2 regions of the Lysinibacillus sp. 10T31 genome follow, and region 2 is predicted to be linked to the other one. Evidence: predicted binding sites of a transcription regulator. Region 2 holds the regulator's gene; the other holds the start of a gene.
The links. Region 2 encodes Rex, which represses fermentation and respiration genes when NADH is low (regulators of the CRP and FNR family bind a similar motif). Its sites were predicted from a motif close to TTGTGAAATATTTCACAA; they were not measured.
Positions count from the first base shown of each region.

Region 1: the regulator Rex is predicted to act here: its motif matches at 5,232-5,249, upstream of yeiL (transcriptional regulator YeiL).

Region 1 is NZ_JBFTHS010000005.1:15,134-23,381, reverse strand. It holds gene AC1DCY_RS04225 (BTAD domain-containing putative transcriptional regulator) at 1-2,639, opposite strand, end outside; gene AC1DCY_RS04220 (diaminopimelate dehydrogenase) at 2,830-3,810, opposite strand; gene AC1DCY_RS04215 (hypothetical protein) at 4,247-4,537, shown strand; gene yeiL (transcriptional regulator YeiL) at 4,544-5,206, opposite strand; gene AC1DCY_RS04205 (MFS transporter) at 5,309-6,460, shown strand; gene AC1DCY_RS04200 (oxalate decarboxylase family bicupin) at 6,509-7,684, opposite strand.
Region 2 is NZ_JBFTHS010000023.1:10,344-18,591, forward strand. It holds gene tsaE (tRNA (adenosine(37)-N6)-threonylcarbamoyltransferase complex ATPase subunit type 1 TsaE) at 121-570, shown strand; gene tsaB (tRNA (adenosine(37)-N6)-threonylcarbamoyltransferase complex dimerization subunit type 1 TsaB) at 567-1,274, shown strand; gene rimI (ribosomal protein S18-alanine N-acetyltransferase) at 1,267-1,719, shown strand; gene tsaD (tRNA (adenosine(37)-N6)-threonylcarbamoyltransferase complex transferase subunit TsaD) at 1,719-2,735, shown strand; gene AC1DCY_RS14730 (ABC transporter ATP-binding protein) at 3,366-5,309, opposite strand; gene AC1DCY_RS14735 (redox-sensing transcriptional repressor Rex) at 5,531-6,166, shown strand; gene AC1DCY_RS14740 (twin-arginine translocase TatA/TatE family subunit) at 6,320-6,505, shown strand; gene tatC (twin-arginine translocase subunit TatC) at 6,524-7,348, shown strand; gene AC1DCY_RS14750 (lysostaphin resistance A-like protein) at 7,447-8,211, opposite strand.

The DNA.
Region 1 (8,248 bases), on a different contig from region 2:
ACTTTAAAATCTCGATCTAGCGATTCAACATTCCGCTCTGGCCATAGTGCCTGTGCAATCTCTTCCTTTGGGGTAAACCGATTGCGATGACAATATAAATAGACGATGAGCTCCTTCGATTTATCGCGCTGCCATTCTTTATCCTCAAGCTTTCGATGCTTTCTAATTAAATCTAAACTTCCTAAAAAGTTCACCTGTACTTCCTCCTGCGGATAAACAATATTGTCCTCAACTTGAAAATAGCTACGCATCGTCAAAATAGCTGCATTTTCTCCATCACATTTTCTACTAAATTGTAAAAGCTCATAAAAAATCATTCGATTCGGTGGACCGAGTATGGTTTTCCTCTGTAAAAAGTAGTCATAGCCATTATTAATACATAACTGTGCAAACTGCTGAAAATAATGATTAAATTGCTGGGGATTATTTTCTTTGAAGGCAATGACAGATTGAAAGAATAATACATGCATCTCGCCATTTTGATCGCCACAATCGTTAAAAAGTCGCTGTGCCTTTATTAATAATTGCCGTGCCCGTTCAAATTCTTGTTGAGAAATAATAATTTTTACCTCAGCGATTAATATAAGAGCAGTCATCCATGCATCTTGTACTTGCTCCGTTTCACGTAATCCAAGTGCTACATATTTTTTAGCAGTGACAATATCTCCTTGCGCATGTTTGACAATTGCTAGTCCCATATATGGCTCGGCCTTTACGCGAGAAATATTAATGGTATTCATTAATGTAAGGGCTTTCTCATATGCATTACACGCTCCTTGATAGTCTGGAAAATCTACTAATAATAAGGCATGTGCTTTGCGAATATAGCCAACAGCCTCAATAAACACCGATTTTTCACGTAACCCCCTACGAATCCCATGCTGAGCGGCATACCAAGCATCCTTCCCTAGCCCTAATAACGCATAAACAAATGATGCTAACAACTCACTCTCTCTATGCGTCGCGACAAGCTGTGGCGGTAATTCCAATCTCTGCGTCAGCAATTCCTTTGCTTCTAGAAGCTGCCCTGTTCTTAACAATATCCGAACGTCAACATTTGCTCTTTGTAGCACATCCTCCGTTAATGCAACTTCATCTGTAAAAATTTGCGCTCCTTTTGCCTTCCCTAGATTCACCAAATTTTCAGCATACTGACGTTGCAATTCGTGAAGTTCCTCTTCGTTTAACGGCGTATGATTTGCTAATTCTAACGCCCTTTTTAAATGCGGTTCTGCCAATGCTGGCTGGATTGTATCGAGATAAATATGTGCTAAACCTGCTTGTGCTTTCGTCATAAAGAGATAATCATTCTTACTTTTTGCGATGTTTGCACAATTTTCATAGGACTGCTTCGCTCTTTCATAATAAGCACGATAGCGGTGGCACTCACCTTCAAAATAATGCAATTTGTAATATTCGGATTTTTCACCAGCTGTAAATCGGTTTATTTTTTCTAATAACCACTCAAATTGCCCAGCACGAACTAGACTGTCAGCATGATTTTGTAATTGCTCACCACAAAAATCATGATCATTCGTTTTAAATGCATGATGAAGAACAGCTTGTATATTGTTTTGTTTTACATAATACAATGCTGCTTGTTTATGCAATGCAATATACTTCGAAGCATTTTGTTGCCATTTTAGCTCTAAAAATCTACTGAACAAGGCGTGAAAACGATATAAACCTTCCGTCGTGATCGGTTGAATAAATAAATGTCGGTGGACAAACAGTTTTAACGTATTTGCAATTTCCGTGCCATAAAATTGTGTGATAAACTCTTCTGAGAAAGTAGGGAAAATCGCCAGCTTTAATAAGGCTTCTTGCTCGAATGCTGACATCTTAAGATAAACTTCCTCCGATAAATAGGTGAAAAGGTCATTTGGAGAGATATTTAGCCAATGAGCTAATGTCTCCTTGTTCCATTGTTCAGCTAATAAAGAAATACTAATTGCCCAACCCTCTGTAATTTCCAAAACCTTAGATATTTCATCTTCTGTTAAATGAACTGCTACGTAATCCTCGAAAAAAACAGCGATTTCCTCTGAAGAAAACGCTAATTCTCCTTCTGCAATAACGAGTAATTTTTTTTGTAGCTTTAATCTTCTCGTAATATCCCAATTCGGCATCGTTCTAGAGGCGACGATAAAATGAACATTCGGTGGTGAAAACTCAATGATTTTTTCCATCACATAATTAATATGAAATTCATGGTCAACGAGGTGGTAGTCGTCAATGACAATTAAAATCGGCCCTTCGATTTCACATAAACTATTGACAAACAGCTTAAACCAACGATTAAGTTCCTCTATTTTTGGAAAACGGGATAATTGATTCCATGCATCAAATTCTTGACCGAAGTTCGGAACAATACGTGTGATACTAAAAAATAAATGCCTTAAAAACGGCAATATATTATCATCTTCCTCCGACACACTATACCAGGAAAATTTGCTTGATTGAGCATGTAGAAATTGTGTAAGGATTGTTGTTTTACCATACCCTGCTCCACTATGAATAAGTGTGCAAGAATGGTTTAGGCTTTTTTTTAATGTTTTCATTAATGTAGCTCTACTAATACAATGATTGGAAGGACTCGGTGGAATACACTTTGATTGGATAATAATGTCTGTTGTCATTTGGTGATAACCTCCCCATTCAACTGGTTATGTAAGGTTTCAACTTCATAGTAAAAATAAAAAATCCTTGAGAAGAGTTAAATTATTGACAGTTTACCATATTCTATATGTTATTTTATATAATTGACTTGCTAAAAATGAAAATCCCGATTATCAAATAATACGATAATCGGGATTTTGTATAAGTATATTATAAAAGTTCTTTACGTAATTCAGCAGCTGATTTTGGTGATAACAGACCGAATGGGATATCGAATACTGTTTTAGCACCTTTGTCTCCAGCTTGGTTTAAGCGATGAGCTGCACGTGCAAAAGCAACTAGAACACTAGACGTGAAGTTTGGATTACTTTCAAGTTTTAATGAGAATTCTAGAATTTGTTTTTCGTTTGCGCCACTTTCACCACTACGAATAACGAATCCACCGTGTGGCATGCCTGTATGATTTGCTTTAAATTCCTCTTCAGAAATAAAGTTTACTGTAGTGTCATACTCGTCAAAATAGTTTGGCATCGTCACAATTTCTTGTTCAACTTTCGCAGCATCTGCACCTGCCTCAAGAACAACCCAGCATTCACGTGCATGTTTTTCACGCGTTGTTAACTCAGGATTTTCACCGTTGCGAACACGGTCCACAGCCTCTTTAATTGGTAATGTGTATTGTACAGCATTGCTAACACCTTCGATGCGACGAATAGCATCTGAGTGACCTTGACTTAAACCGTCTCCCCAGAAAGTATAAGTTGTGCCTACTGGTAGAACTGTCTCCCCGAGTATACGATTTAATGAGAACAAACCTGGATCCCAGCCAACTGAAATGACTGATACTTTACCAGATTTTTGTGCTGCTACATCAACAGCCTCGAAAAACTCAGGAATTTTCGCATGTGTATCAAAGCTATCAATTGTATTAAACCATTGTGCAAAGTGTGGGCCTTGCTCTGGTAAATCTGTTGCTGAGCCACCACATAAAATCATTACATCAATGTCATTTTGGAATTTTTCAGCATCATCCACTAAATATACACTTGCATTACTTGCAATGTTTACAGTTGAAGGATCGCGACGTGTGAAAACCGCTACTAATTCCATATCTGGATTTTGCGAGATAGTATACTCTACTCCGCGCCCTAAATTTCCATAACCTACAATACCTACTCGAATTGCACTCATTAAAAATTCCTCCTCGCGATTACGTGACTATGTGAAGCCTTTCACGTTAAACCTACTTACAATAATACGTTGTGTATGGAAAATTCACAATAGTTTGAGTACGTGTTTTTCTCTTGAAATTATACAAGTTTTCTATGATTTTTATTCGTTAAAAGCATGAATGCGGTTACATTTTACTAATTTTAACTTATTTCAGCGGGCGTACCCGCTGAAATAAGTTAAAGCCTGCGGCGGATGTCACGGAAATCGGTAAAGAGTTCTTTAAGAATGTTTGCCTAAAATCATCTCATCCATGCGATAACGGCTAACCGACCTGCATTATGCCAAGACATAATTGACTGACAAATCTTTAAGTTTTCGTTAAAGCCTTGTAAATGAAGACTATTCCGACCGCATGTCTTGTACAATAACATTAACGACAAAGGGGGCATGTTGAATGAAAAGTAATTGTTATTCACCAAGCACAACATTGGAACAAGGAGAATTACTTGCTTGTCCATTCCGAAATGCACAAAAATCTGCTAAAACTCACATTAAAACTGAGGTAAAGCACAAAAAGATTCCATCCAACACACACCAATGTTTAGGGATTATACCTTTTGGCGTTATAGAAGAAACCCTAAATATCTCCGTACAAAATCAAAGAGTCAATACGGTTAATTTCTACCATAGCGGCAAGGAGATAGCGCGCTGGTTGATTAAAAAAAGTGAATACAATAAGCTTTAGTATTCCTCAAAGTATCTCCTGTGACAATTCGGAAAGACGATTTTCATTGATAATGTGATAGCCATCCTTTCTCTTTTCTAAAATTTTTTCTTCACAAAATTGTGCAAGTACATATAATAAATGCCTATAAGAAACCCCTAAATATTCACAGATTTCCGTATGCTTTTCTTTATAGATTCCTTGATCTGACGATAACTGGATAAATGCAGCAAGTCGATTTTCAAGTGGATATGCTTGATTTTGTGTATATTTTGACGTCATTTTGGTCGCCTTTTCCCCTAAAAACACACAAAGTTTACGTAAAAATAGTACATCCGTGAGTAACTTTTCTTTGCAGGACTGTGTAATCGAAAAACAAATCGTCTCAGTTACTGTCTGAATCCCCTTCGTATATCTCGCCTCATTAAGCAACTCAATTTCACCCATAAAACGCGGTGCCTCTGGGTATTCGATAAGCGATACCTTTCCGTTTTTATGCGTCATATATATTTTCGCTTTTCCTTCAATCATGTAGTATAGCGTATCTGGAAATGATCCTTCCTGAAAAATCCATTCGCCTTTATCAAACTTACATACTTCCAAAAATGGATCAATATCAAAAGAAAAAAAATCATCAATTGGATATTTATCGAGATAGTATGAACGTTCCTCAGCTGTCAGTATATGCATTATTTTTCTCTCTCCTCCGAAAAAAATGTGAGATATCTCACATTATTGTACCGATGAACGTGCTATTATTCAACATAGTTAAATTGGAGGTACGGAAAATTTATGAACAATCAACGATGGCTTTCTCAAAATTTCTTTGCATTTTTCTTTACATGGGGTATTTTCTTACCTTACTGGACTGGTTGGCTTGTAGATGCCAAACACCTCACTGTCTCACAGGCCAGCATCGTAATGGGCTGCGGTCTTTTAGCACGAGCAATTTCAAATCTATTTTTCTTCCCGACTCTTGCAAAATATGTGAACAAAAAACAACTCGTTAGTATTCTAGCAATAGGTGCCCTAATCACAACTTTATTTTACTTACTAAGCACAAGCTTTATCTCGCTTCTTATTGTTACCCTTTTATTTAGTGTTTTCTATCCAGCACTGTTACCTGCCGTTGAAAGTAGCGCGGCAACGCTCGTACAGCATGGAAATGTACATTATGGTAAAAGCCGCTCCTATGGTTCCCTTGGCTTTGTCATTGCAGTATTAATCATTAGTATGCTAACAGGTGCATTTGGCAATAACATTATCTTTTGGAGTATGGTGGTCGGCCTGATCGGTATGCTGTTGATGCAGCAAATGGCTACACCAAAAGAGTTACTCGTTGTACCGACAAAAGAACAACGTGCAAATTCATTGTCGATGAAAACATTATGGACTATTAAAGGCTTCCCAATTGTTTTATTAGTCGTTATTCTGTTGCAAGGCGCACATGCTTCTTATTACAGCTATGGCTATATATATTTAGGTGATTTACATGTTGATCCATTCTATATGGGGATGATTATTAACATCGCCGTTATTTGTGAAATCTTATACTTTATGAAGGCTGATACACTATTTAAAAAATGGCGCTCATCTTCTTTATTACTTTTAGCAGCAAGTGGTTCATCATTACGTTGGCTACTCATTTTCCTATTCCCGAATGTCTGGGTATTTATCGCTTCTCAAACATTACATGCATTATCTTTTGCTCTTGCGCATTACGCTTTTATCGGCTATTTAACAAAAACATTGCCGAAGGAGCAAATTCCAAATGCACAAGGCCTATACTCTGCATTAGCAATGGGCTTAAGTACAGCTATTCTTACATTTTTAGGCGGCTATTTATACGAGATTTCACCAGGACTATCATTTGCAGCAATGCTTATTTGTTCTGTCCCAGCAATCGGTATACTGCTTGCTACTAGAAATAAATATCAATATTAAAAACAAGTAGGTGAGAAAAAACATTTTCTCACCTACTTGTTTTAATATTCACCTTGGATAATACGAAAATCCAGGATATTTCACTACCGGCCACTTTTCTTTTCTTAATACATTAAGAAGTTCAGGACCAACATTTAAATTGCTTTGTACTAGCTCGGATGGAGTAAGAGCCATCCATTGATTTAATGAAACATCCTGGAATCTATCACTTTTAAACATTTCAAGGAACCATAATGTCTCAGTACCGGTATTTTGAATGTAGTGACCATTTGCAAAGGGCACGTATCCGACATCTCCTGCACGATAATCGAATGTTCTAGCCACACCATTTGCTGTAAACACTGTCATACGCCCTTTTCCTTGAAGGTAATATTGCCATTCGTCATTATTTGGGTGCCAATGCAGCTCTCTCATTGCACCAGGCTTGATCTCGACAAGTGCTGCGGCAATATTTTTAGAAATAGGAAAGTTTGTCGAATCCACAATTCTGACACTGCCACCAGGAGTTTTTATAGGAGTTTGTGCAAGCAAGCCATGCTTGAAGGTTTGGGGGACTGTACCGTATGGGGATTGTACTTTTTGTGTGTCAAGAGGTCCTGGAACCTTATCTTGATAAATATAGACCTGTTCTTTCGGGATATGATTAAAAGCGCTCATTGGAACACCAAAATTGGAGGACAGCACATCTTTAGGAGTATGAGCAAACCAATCAGATATTGAAAAAGTACTTAGATCTGAGAAATGCCCATCGTCAAACACCAGCAAAAATTCACAGCCATCCTCAAGACCTTGTATGGAATGCGGAATTCCTGGCGGGAAATACCATAAATCCCCCGGTCCTACATCGGCAATAAAATTACGCCCATTTTGATCGACCGCTGTAATACGTGCATGACCAAGAAGCATATACGACCATTCAGCTTGTTGATGCCAATGCAGCTCACGAACTCCACCAGGTGTCAAACTCATATTGACACCTGCTAATGTAGTGGCAATTGGCAAATCACGAGCAGTAACTTCTCGAGACCAACCGCCATTTTTTAAAACCATATGCGTATCAGAAAAAGAAAATTTTAAATTCGGTACAAGTCCAGCATCTGTTTTTGGAGGGACAAGCATATCAGGATTTTCCAAATCCCTCATAATATCTCTCGGCCCTTTATCCACCCACCCCGCCCCATCTTTCCGAATAGGCTGCGGAACATAAGAATAACCATCGGGCATGTTCTCCAATTATTCACCTCTTCATAAAGAAATCATTATATAATATGTATGGATTCTTTACTTTGATCACCCTTTTCCTTTCAGCTTAGTTGCAAGGATAGCAAAATCTTTATCAAAGTATCGCTACTTATGTATATCGTTTTTAACCTGGCGCCTCCCTAAAATGCTTGTTTAGTAATAGCCCATCTCATTTTATATTCCCTTTTAAACCATATTTACAGTTGGAATGTTATTAATCGCTTTTACATATATTTACTTCGGGATAGCTTACCTTATGCATCGCCCCAAACGTCATTGCAGTTTGCTATCCCACCGATATATCCAGTAGTATCTGAGGTCCGCAATACCTTTCTTGTTTGAAATCATCAAATGCCTTTCAAGTCTGAGCTGTAGTGTGTGCAAAGGCTGCAGCTTTTCATATTATAATAAAGATAAAAATGAGGAGTTGTGCCGATGAATGGAGTATCTATTCCTGCTTTACTAAAGGCTGTCTTTATTTTCGTCAGTGGCATATTCGACAAATTTAAATTTTAAAAAAGTTAGTAAAACAAATAGATAAATTAG
Region 2 (8,248 bases):
CAAGCTGAAACAATTACGCCAAGGTGTAATTGTTTTTTTTGAAATCCATTGGATGTTTTGAACATTTACGCTTGTTTCGGTAAACTAGAAGTAATGGAGCTAGGAGAGGAAAAAGAGATGATGTATGAAAAAATAATGAATTCACTTGATGATACTGAGAATTTTGCGTTGAAGCTAGCAAACTTACTAGAAGCTCAGGATACAATTACATTAGAGGGTGATTTGGGCGCTGGTAAGACGACATTTACGAAAGCATTAGCGAAGGGACTTGGCGTGACGAGAACGGTCAATAGCCCGACATTTACGATTGTAAAGCAATATGAGGGGCGTTTACCATTTAATCATTTAGATGTTTATCGTTTAGCAGAAAGTGATGAGGATCTTGGATGGGACGAACTATTTTATGGTGATGCGGTGTCAGTTGTCGAGTGGGCTCATTTGATTGAACAGGATTTACCACAAGAGCGTCTTGGAATAGAGATTTACCGGATCGGAGAAAATCAACGACGATTTGTATTGACACCTCTTGGAAAGCGATATGAGGCATTATGTGAGGAGCTAATGAAATGATTTGGTTAGGGATTGAAACAGCGAATGCACCACTTTCTATTGCAGTAATAAAAGATGGGAAAGTGATCTCGGAGATTGTACAAAATATAAAATTAACGCATTCAGCAGGTGCTATGCCAGCCATTGAAGAAGTGCTAGCGAAGGCTGGCATAAAGCCAAGCGAGTTGGATGCGATTGCTGTATCAGAAGGACCTGGTTCTTATACCGGTGTACGGATAGGTGTGACGCTTGCTAAAACATTAGCGTGGACATTGAAAAAGCCTTTAGTTGGAATATCTAGCTTAAAGTCATTAGCCGCAAATGCAGCACTATATAATGGGTTTATTTGTCCTATTTTTGATGCGCGTAGAGGCAATGTCTATACGGCCGTTTATAAAGGTTGTGAGCTTGAAGCAATTATAGAAGATTATCACGATCATATAGATGGCTTGTTAGAGCGTTTACAAGCTTTAGAGGCACCGATTTTATTTGTTGGAGCCGATGTAGATATTTTTTGGCATAAAATCGTAGAGGTGCTAGGTGATTATGCGCAACGCACACCATTTAGTAATGACTTACCACGAGCAAGTGAAACAGTTCGATTAGCGACGAAAGTGGAGCTACCAAGTGTGGATGCAGTTCATCATTTTGTCCCGCAATATAAACGTATTGCCGAGGCGGAGGCGAATTGGCTGAAGGAACAAAAGGAGAAGGCACATGAGTAGTAATGTAACATATCGTAAAATGGTATCTGAAGATGTCCCAGAAGTGTATGAAATTGAGCTTGCTACATTTCCTGCTCCATGGACGTTAGATTCTTTTTATTATGAAGTGCATGAAAATCAGTATGCACATTATGTGCTAGCTATAGATGAATATAATAACATTATCGGTTTTTGTGGAATGTGGATGGTTATAGACGCAGCGCAAATTACGAACGTTGCCGTTATAGATGCTGCTCGCGGTCGCGGCATTGGTGAAGGATTAATGCGAGAGGCAATGCGTATTGCTAGAGAGCATACTATGGAAGTCATGAGTTTAGAGGTACGAGTAACAAATACAGTTGCTCAAAATCTTTATCGAAAGCTTGATTTCCAAGATGGCGGTATACGTAAAGGCTATTATACAGATAACGGGGAGGATGCCCTTGTCATGTGGGTGAATTTATGATGGAAGATCGAATGATATTAGCAATAGAATCGAGCTGTGATGAAACAGCAGCGGCGATTATTCGAAATGGTTCTGAAATTGTTTCAAATGTAGTTGCATCTCAAATAGAAAGTCATAAACGATTTGGTGGAGTTGTACCTGAAATTGCATCTCGTCATCATGTTGAGCAAATTACAGTAGTTATAGAAGAAGCATTAGCGCAGGCAAATATGAAGCCAGCTGATTTAGATGCTGTGGCAGTTACTGAGGGTCCTGGTCTTGTAGGTGCATTGTTAATTGGAATTAATGCTGCGAAGGCCTTTGCATTTGCAAATAATTTACCGATTGTAGGTGTGCATCATATAGCTGGACATATATATGCTAATGCACTCGTGCAGCCAATGGAATTCCCATTGTTAGCACTTGTTGTATCAGGTGGCCATACAGAGCTAGTTTATATGAAAGAACATGGCTCTTTTGAAGTCATCGGTGAGACGAGAGACGATGCAGCTGGTGAAGCTTATGATAAAGTTGCACGTGTTTTAGACTTACCATATCCAGGTGGTCCGCGAATTGATAAATTAGCACATGAGGGAGAAGAGGCTGTATCTTTCCCAAGAGTGTGGTTAGAGGAAGATTCCTATGATTTTAGCTTTAGCGGCTTAAAATCAGCGGTTATTAATTATAAACATAACATGGACCAACGTGGTGAAGAAATTAGTCCGACTGCCGTTGCCAAAGGGTTTCAGGAAAGTGTAGTTGAAGTATTAACGGCGAAAACATTACGGGCAGCTCGTGAATATAAAGTGAAACAGGTTATTGCAGCTGGTGGTGTAGCAGCTAATAAGGGATTGCGTGCATCACTTGAGACAGTATTTGCTGAAGAAAACATACCATTTTTCGTGCCGCCATTAAAGCTATGTACAGATAATGCCGCTATGATAGGGGCAGCAGCAACACCTATGTTTGAAGCGGGAGTTCGAGGCAATTTATCAATGAATGGTCGCCCTGGAATGGAGTTAAAATCCTGGGTTTAACTTCTTTCAGCAAATGTTTTTTGTAGCGTCAGCTACAATTATTTTATGTACCGAAAGCGTAGCGACAGGTACAGAAGTCTCCCATCTCTATAGGTGGTGAGATGAATGCGGATTTAAGCTACTTTTCAGCGGGTGTCCAAGCATAAAGTCGATTTCGGACTGAGGCATAATTGATTTTAGAAAAGAGGTATTTTAGATTTGATTCTAAAATATCTCTTTTTGCTTTTGTGAAAAAATTGTTGAGAAAACAATGTCTATAAGAAAATTTGAATCCAATCAGTTGACAAATTTTTCAGAAAATTATCCACAGGTAAGGTAGAAATAAAACAGCGAACATCCGTACTTATGCACAAAATGTTGATAACTTGTGTATAACTTGTGATTATTCAATATATAGTAGCCTGTTTTACACAAAATGATGTGAATAAAATATTTTTGAATTGTGGACAATGTGGAAAAGTCTGTTGATATGTTGGTATTACTAGATTGAAAGTGTGTATAAAGTTGTGGGCATTTTTTGTCGAAAAATAGCACTTGACCAATATATATGAAAAATCAACGCGAGTAAAGTAAAAAGCCATGCGACAAGGCACATGGCTTTACAATTTTTATCCCACCTCAAGAGGGATGTTATAAAATAATATTTTCAAGTTCTTCACTTAGCTCAAGCCATTCCATTTCGAATAACTCATGCTGTTCCTTAGCAGTTGATAATTCCTCTTGAAGCTGTGTAATTTTTTCGTGGTCTGTGAAAATCTCGGGATCGCAAAGAGCTTCTTCTAAACGAGCTATTACAAGATTTACTTGCTGCATTTTCCCTTCTAGTTCCTCAAGCGTGCGTCTAATTTGGCGCTCCCGTTTTTTAGCCTCTTTATCAATTTTAGAGGTAGAGATCTTCTCAGGTACATCAGCTTGTACTTGCGGTTGAGCGGCAGCCTTCAATTGTGCAATTTCTAATAGCTCTTGTTTCTTTTCAAGATAGTAATCATAGTCACCTAAGTACTCAAAGGAACCATCGCCGGATAGTTCGATTACTTTAGTAGCGATTCGATTGATGAAATATCGGTCATGCGATACAAATAAGAGCGTTCCAGGATAATCGATCAGTGCGTTTTCCAATATCTCTTTACTATCTAAGTCTAAGTGATTGGTAGGCTCATCGAGAATTAAGAAATTTGCCTTTTGCATCATCAACTTAGCTAATGCAAGTCTAGCCTTTTCTCCACCAGATAAAGAAGACACGATTTTATCTACATCATTTCCACCGAATAAGAAACGGCCAAGCACGGTGCGAATATCTTTTTCATTCATTAATGGCCATTCATCCCATAGCTCTTTTAGCACAGTTTTATTGCTCGATAGCTTTGCCTGCTCTTGATCATAATAACCAATTTGAACATTTGTACCATAGCGAATCCCTCCAGAGAGAGGTACTAAATCTTTGACGATGGTTTTTAATAAAGTTGATTTACCAACACCATTTGGTCCAACAAGTGCAATACGGTCTTCTCGGAAAGTACGTAATGTGATACCGCTTGATATTTTCTTATTACTATAACCTATAGCTAAGTCATCAACAGACAATACATCGTTACCACTTTGACGCTCAATTGTAAAACCGAAGCTTGCTGACTTTTCATCACCGTCAGGAGATTCCATCCATTCTGTTTTTTCAAGCATTTTACGACGACTTTGTGCCATTTTAGTAGTAGAAGCACGAGCAATGTTTTTTTGAATAAAATCCTCAAGCTTTGTCTTTTCATCTTGCTGACGTTCATAAAGCTTCAAATCACGCTCATAATTTTTCGCTTTTTCATCTAAATAGGCACTATAATTGCCTGTATATTTTGTGACGCGATGACGAGAGACTTCGTAGACAATGGACACAACCTGGTCTAAGAAGTAGCGGTCATGGGAAACAATTAGAATAGCCCCTTCATAGCTTTTTAAATATGATTCCAGCCAAGAGAGGGTTTCAATATCTAAATGGTTAGTTGGTTCATCGAGTATTAATAGGTCAGGTTTACTTAACAGAAGCTTAGCAAGCGCTAATCGAGTCCGTTGTCCTCCTGATAGTGAGCTAATTGGTTTTTCATAATCATTAGGATAAAACTGCATACCATGAAGCACAGAACGTGTATCCGATTCATATTGATAGCCGCCTGCATCCTTAAAATTATGCTGCAAATGATCGTATTCAGACATTATTTTTGCATATAAAGTAGGGTTTTCATAAACAGCTGGGTCGGCCATTTGTTGTTCTAATGATCGGATTGCTTGTTCTTGGGCAATAAGCGGCTCAAAAATTGTCATCATTTCATCCCAGATCGACAATGTTGAGTTTAATCCAGCATGTTGCTCTAAATACCCAATTTGTATACCTTTAGGGATAATAATATCGCCAGAGTCATATGACATTTGACCAGCAATTATTTTAAGTAAAGTAGACTTACCAGCACCGTTACGACCTACTAATGCAACGCGGTCACGATGTTGAACCTCTAATTTTACGCCACTTAAAATTTCATCTGCAAGGAAGGATTTAAATAGTTGATTGACCTGTAAAACAATCATTCTTGACACCTCAATTCCTCCTTAGTGTAATGGATGAGCGATTGGCTTGCAATGTCGATGCTTTACTTATTCCAAGCTGTCATGTAAGATTGAATCGATTTCTCTTTAGTTAGTGGCGTAAAAGCGCCATTAACTAAAGGGAAATCCTCCAGTGAATAATATAAATATAGAATTAAGCGTGTATCATAAATTGATTTGATACTCTATAAGGAGGAAAAAGTTTGAAACAAGAATTAAAAATTCCACAAGCCACTACGAAAAGACTTCCTCTTTACTATCGATTTATCCAAAACTTTGCACAAGAAGGCATGGAACGTATTTCGTCGAAGGAACTGAGTGAAGCGATGAAAATTGATTCTGCAACTATTCGTCGTGATTTTTCTTATTTTGGTGCGCTTGGGAAAAAGGGATATGGCTATGATGTTCAACATCTCTTGAAATTTTTTAGTCAAACGCTCGATCAACATGAAGCGACAAAAGTAGCGTTAATTGGTGTAGGGAATTTAGGTAGTGCTTTATTAAAATACAATTTCCAAAAAAATCATAATACCCATATCGTTGTGGCATTTGACTCAAAGGCCCCGAAGGAAGGGAAGATGATTAGCAATATTCCTGTTTTTCATCCTGATTTATTGGAAGAAAAATATGCTGAATATGGAGCGGAGCTTGCAATTTTAACAGTTTCACCACGCTCTGCACAGAAAATGGCTGATAGATTAGCGGTGATGAATGCAAAAGGAATTTTGAACTTTACGCCGGAGCGTATTACTGTACCAGATAAAATGCAACTTTTAACAATCGATTTGTCGGTAGAATTGCAGGCACTCATTTATTTAATTCGTAATCAGGAAGAGTGATAATTGTACATAATTTAAAGTATAGCTCACAGTTTCTGTCAAATAGAAGTATGAGGTAAAATGAGAGAGTGACGAAAAACTTTCACATATTATTAGTTAGCATAATGGCGAAATATGCGTTAAAATGATGGATATAAAGAGGAGGTGGCTTTAATGGGTGGTATTGGTCCTATGAGCCTCATTATTATCGGAATTGTCGCATTACTAATTTTTGGTCCTAAGAAGTTACCAGAGCTTGGTAAAGCATTTGGTTCAACATTACGTGAATTCAAAAATGCTACTAAAGGATTAGCCGACGAAGATGATGATGACAAGAAAAAGAAAGAATTAGATAAGTAAAGTTAGGATGTTTGTGGAATGAATCCAAGAGATCTAACTGTCATTGAGCATATAGAAGAATTAAGAAAACGGCTTTTCATTGTTGCCGTTTTCTTTGTTCTCGCTATGGCTGGCGGTTTTTTTGTTGCGAAGCCGCTTGTTAAATACCTTCAATCTACCGGAGCGAATTATAATATAGAGCTTCATGCATTTGATGTAGTAACACCACTTGCAATTTATATCCAAGTCGTTTTTTTAATAGCATTTATCCTATCTTCACCGGTATTGATGTATCAATTATGGGCTTTTATTAGTCCAGGATTAAGGGACGTAGAACGAAAAGCAACCTTAAGTTATATACCTTATTCGTTTATATTGTTTTTAGCAGGGCTATCTTTTTCATACTTTTTACTATTCCCTTACGTCATAAAGTTTATGATGAATTTATCAAATGAATTAGAAATTCAACAAACGATAGGAATACATGAGTATTTTTCGTTTTTATTTAAACTTACAATACCTTTTGGTTTCCTTTTCCAATTGCCGATTGTGGTCTTGTTCTTTTCACGTATTGGGATTCTATCGCCTGAGTTACTAATTCGTATTCGTAAGTACTCATACTTTGGTTTATTTGTATGTGCTGCTCTAATCGCACCACCTGAATTAGCTTCACACTTAATGGTTTCAGTACCGTTATTTATGCTTTATGAAATTAGCATTATGATTTCCCGTATTGGCTATAAGAAATACTTGAAATCAGAGGAAATGCGAATGAAGGAAGAACAAGAAGCTGAGCAAAAACGCCAGATCGAAGAGGCACTTGAACAACAGCGACGCCAAATCGAAGAATTGAATCAACAATAATAGAAGCTCGATGCATATTAGTAGCATCGAGCTTTTTCGTCGTAATATATATACTTACATTCAACTAAAAATCAGTGGGAAGAAAAACTCGCTGATTTTTATTGCATTTTTTCTAGTTGATCAAGAAACTTTTGCAATGGTTCTGCATACAATTGTACAAGTGTCACAAAACCATTCAGCATGATATGGGCGATAATAGATGTCCAAATGCGTTTTGTTTTGTGATATAAGAAGGCGAAAATCAATCCACAAATTGTATAAAGCAAGATATGAGAGAAGTCGAAATGAATAAGTGCAAAGAAAATGGCACTTACTATACCAGCTATCCAGAAATTAGTTGTTTGGACAAGCGATCCAAAAATAACACGGCGGAAGACGAACTCTTCTAATATTGGTCCAAATACGACAATTGCTAATATAGCAATAGGAGCGCCTTTTGCAATAGCTACAATATCAGCTGTGTTTTGCGACCCACCTTGGATACCGAATATAGCCATTTCGATAGCTGCGCCAATCATTTGGCCGATGAAAACTAAGAAGAAACCTATGATTCCCCACATAATTGATAGTGGTATAGTTTCTTTCTTTCCTTGATAAATATCCCAAAACGCTTTATCGCGAGATGTTAGGATTAAGCTTAGAATTAACGCAATGGCAAAGCTAAGAGCGATATACCAGCCTTGCGTAAGAGGAGCAGCCTGCTCACTAGGTAAACCGGTTGTACTCATAACCATCTTGTGAAACGGTTTTGCCAGCAATATACCTGATAGTTGCATGAGGATATAGATCAGTAAAACATAAAGGGCTGTTTTTTTATGTTTATTTATTTTTTGAGAATTGTTCACAGTCAAAATCCTTTCCATTCATTATGCTACCTTTCTATTGTAGAGGAATATGGAA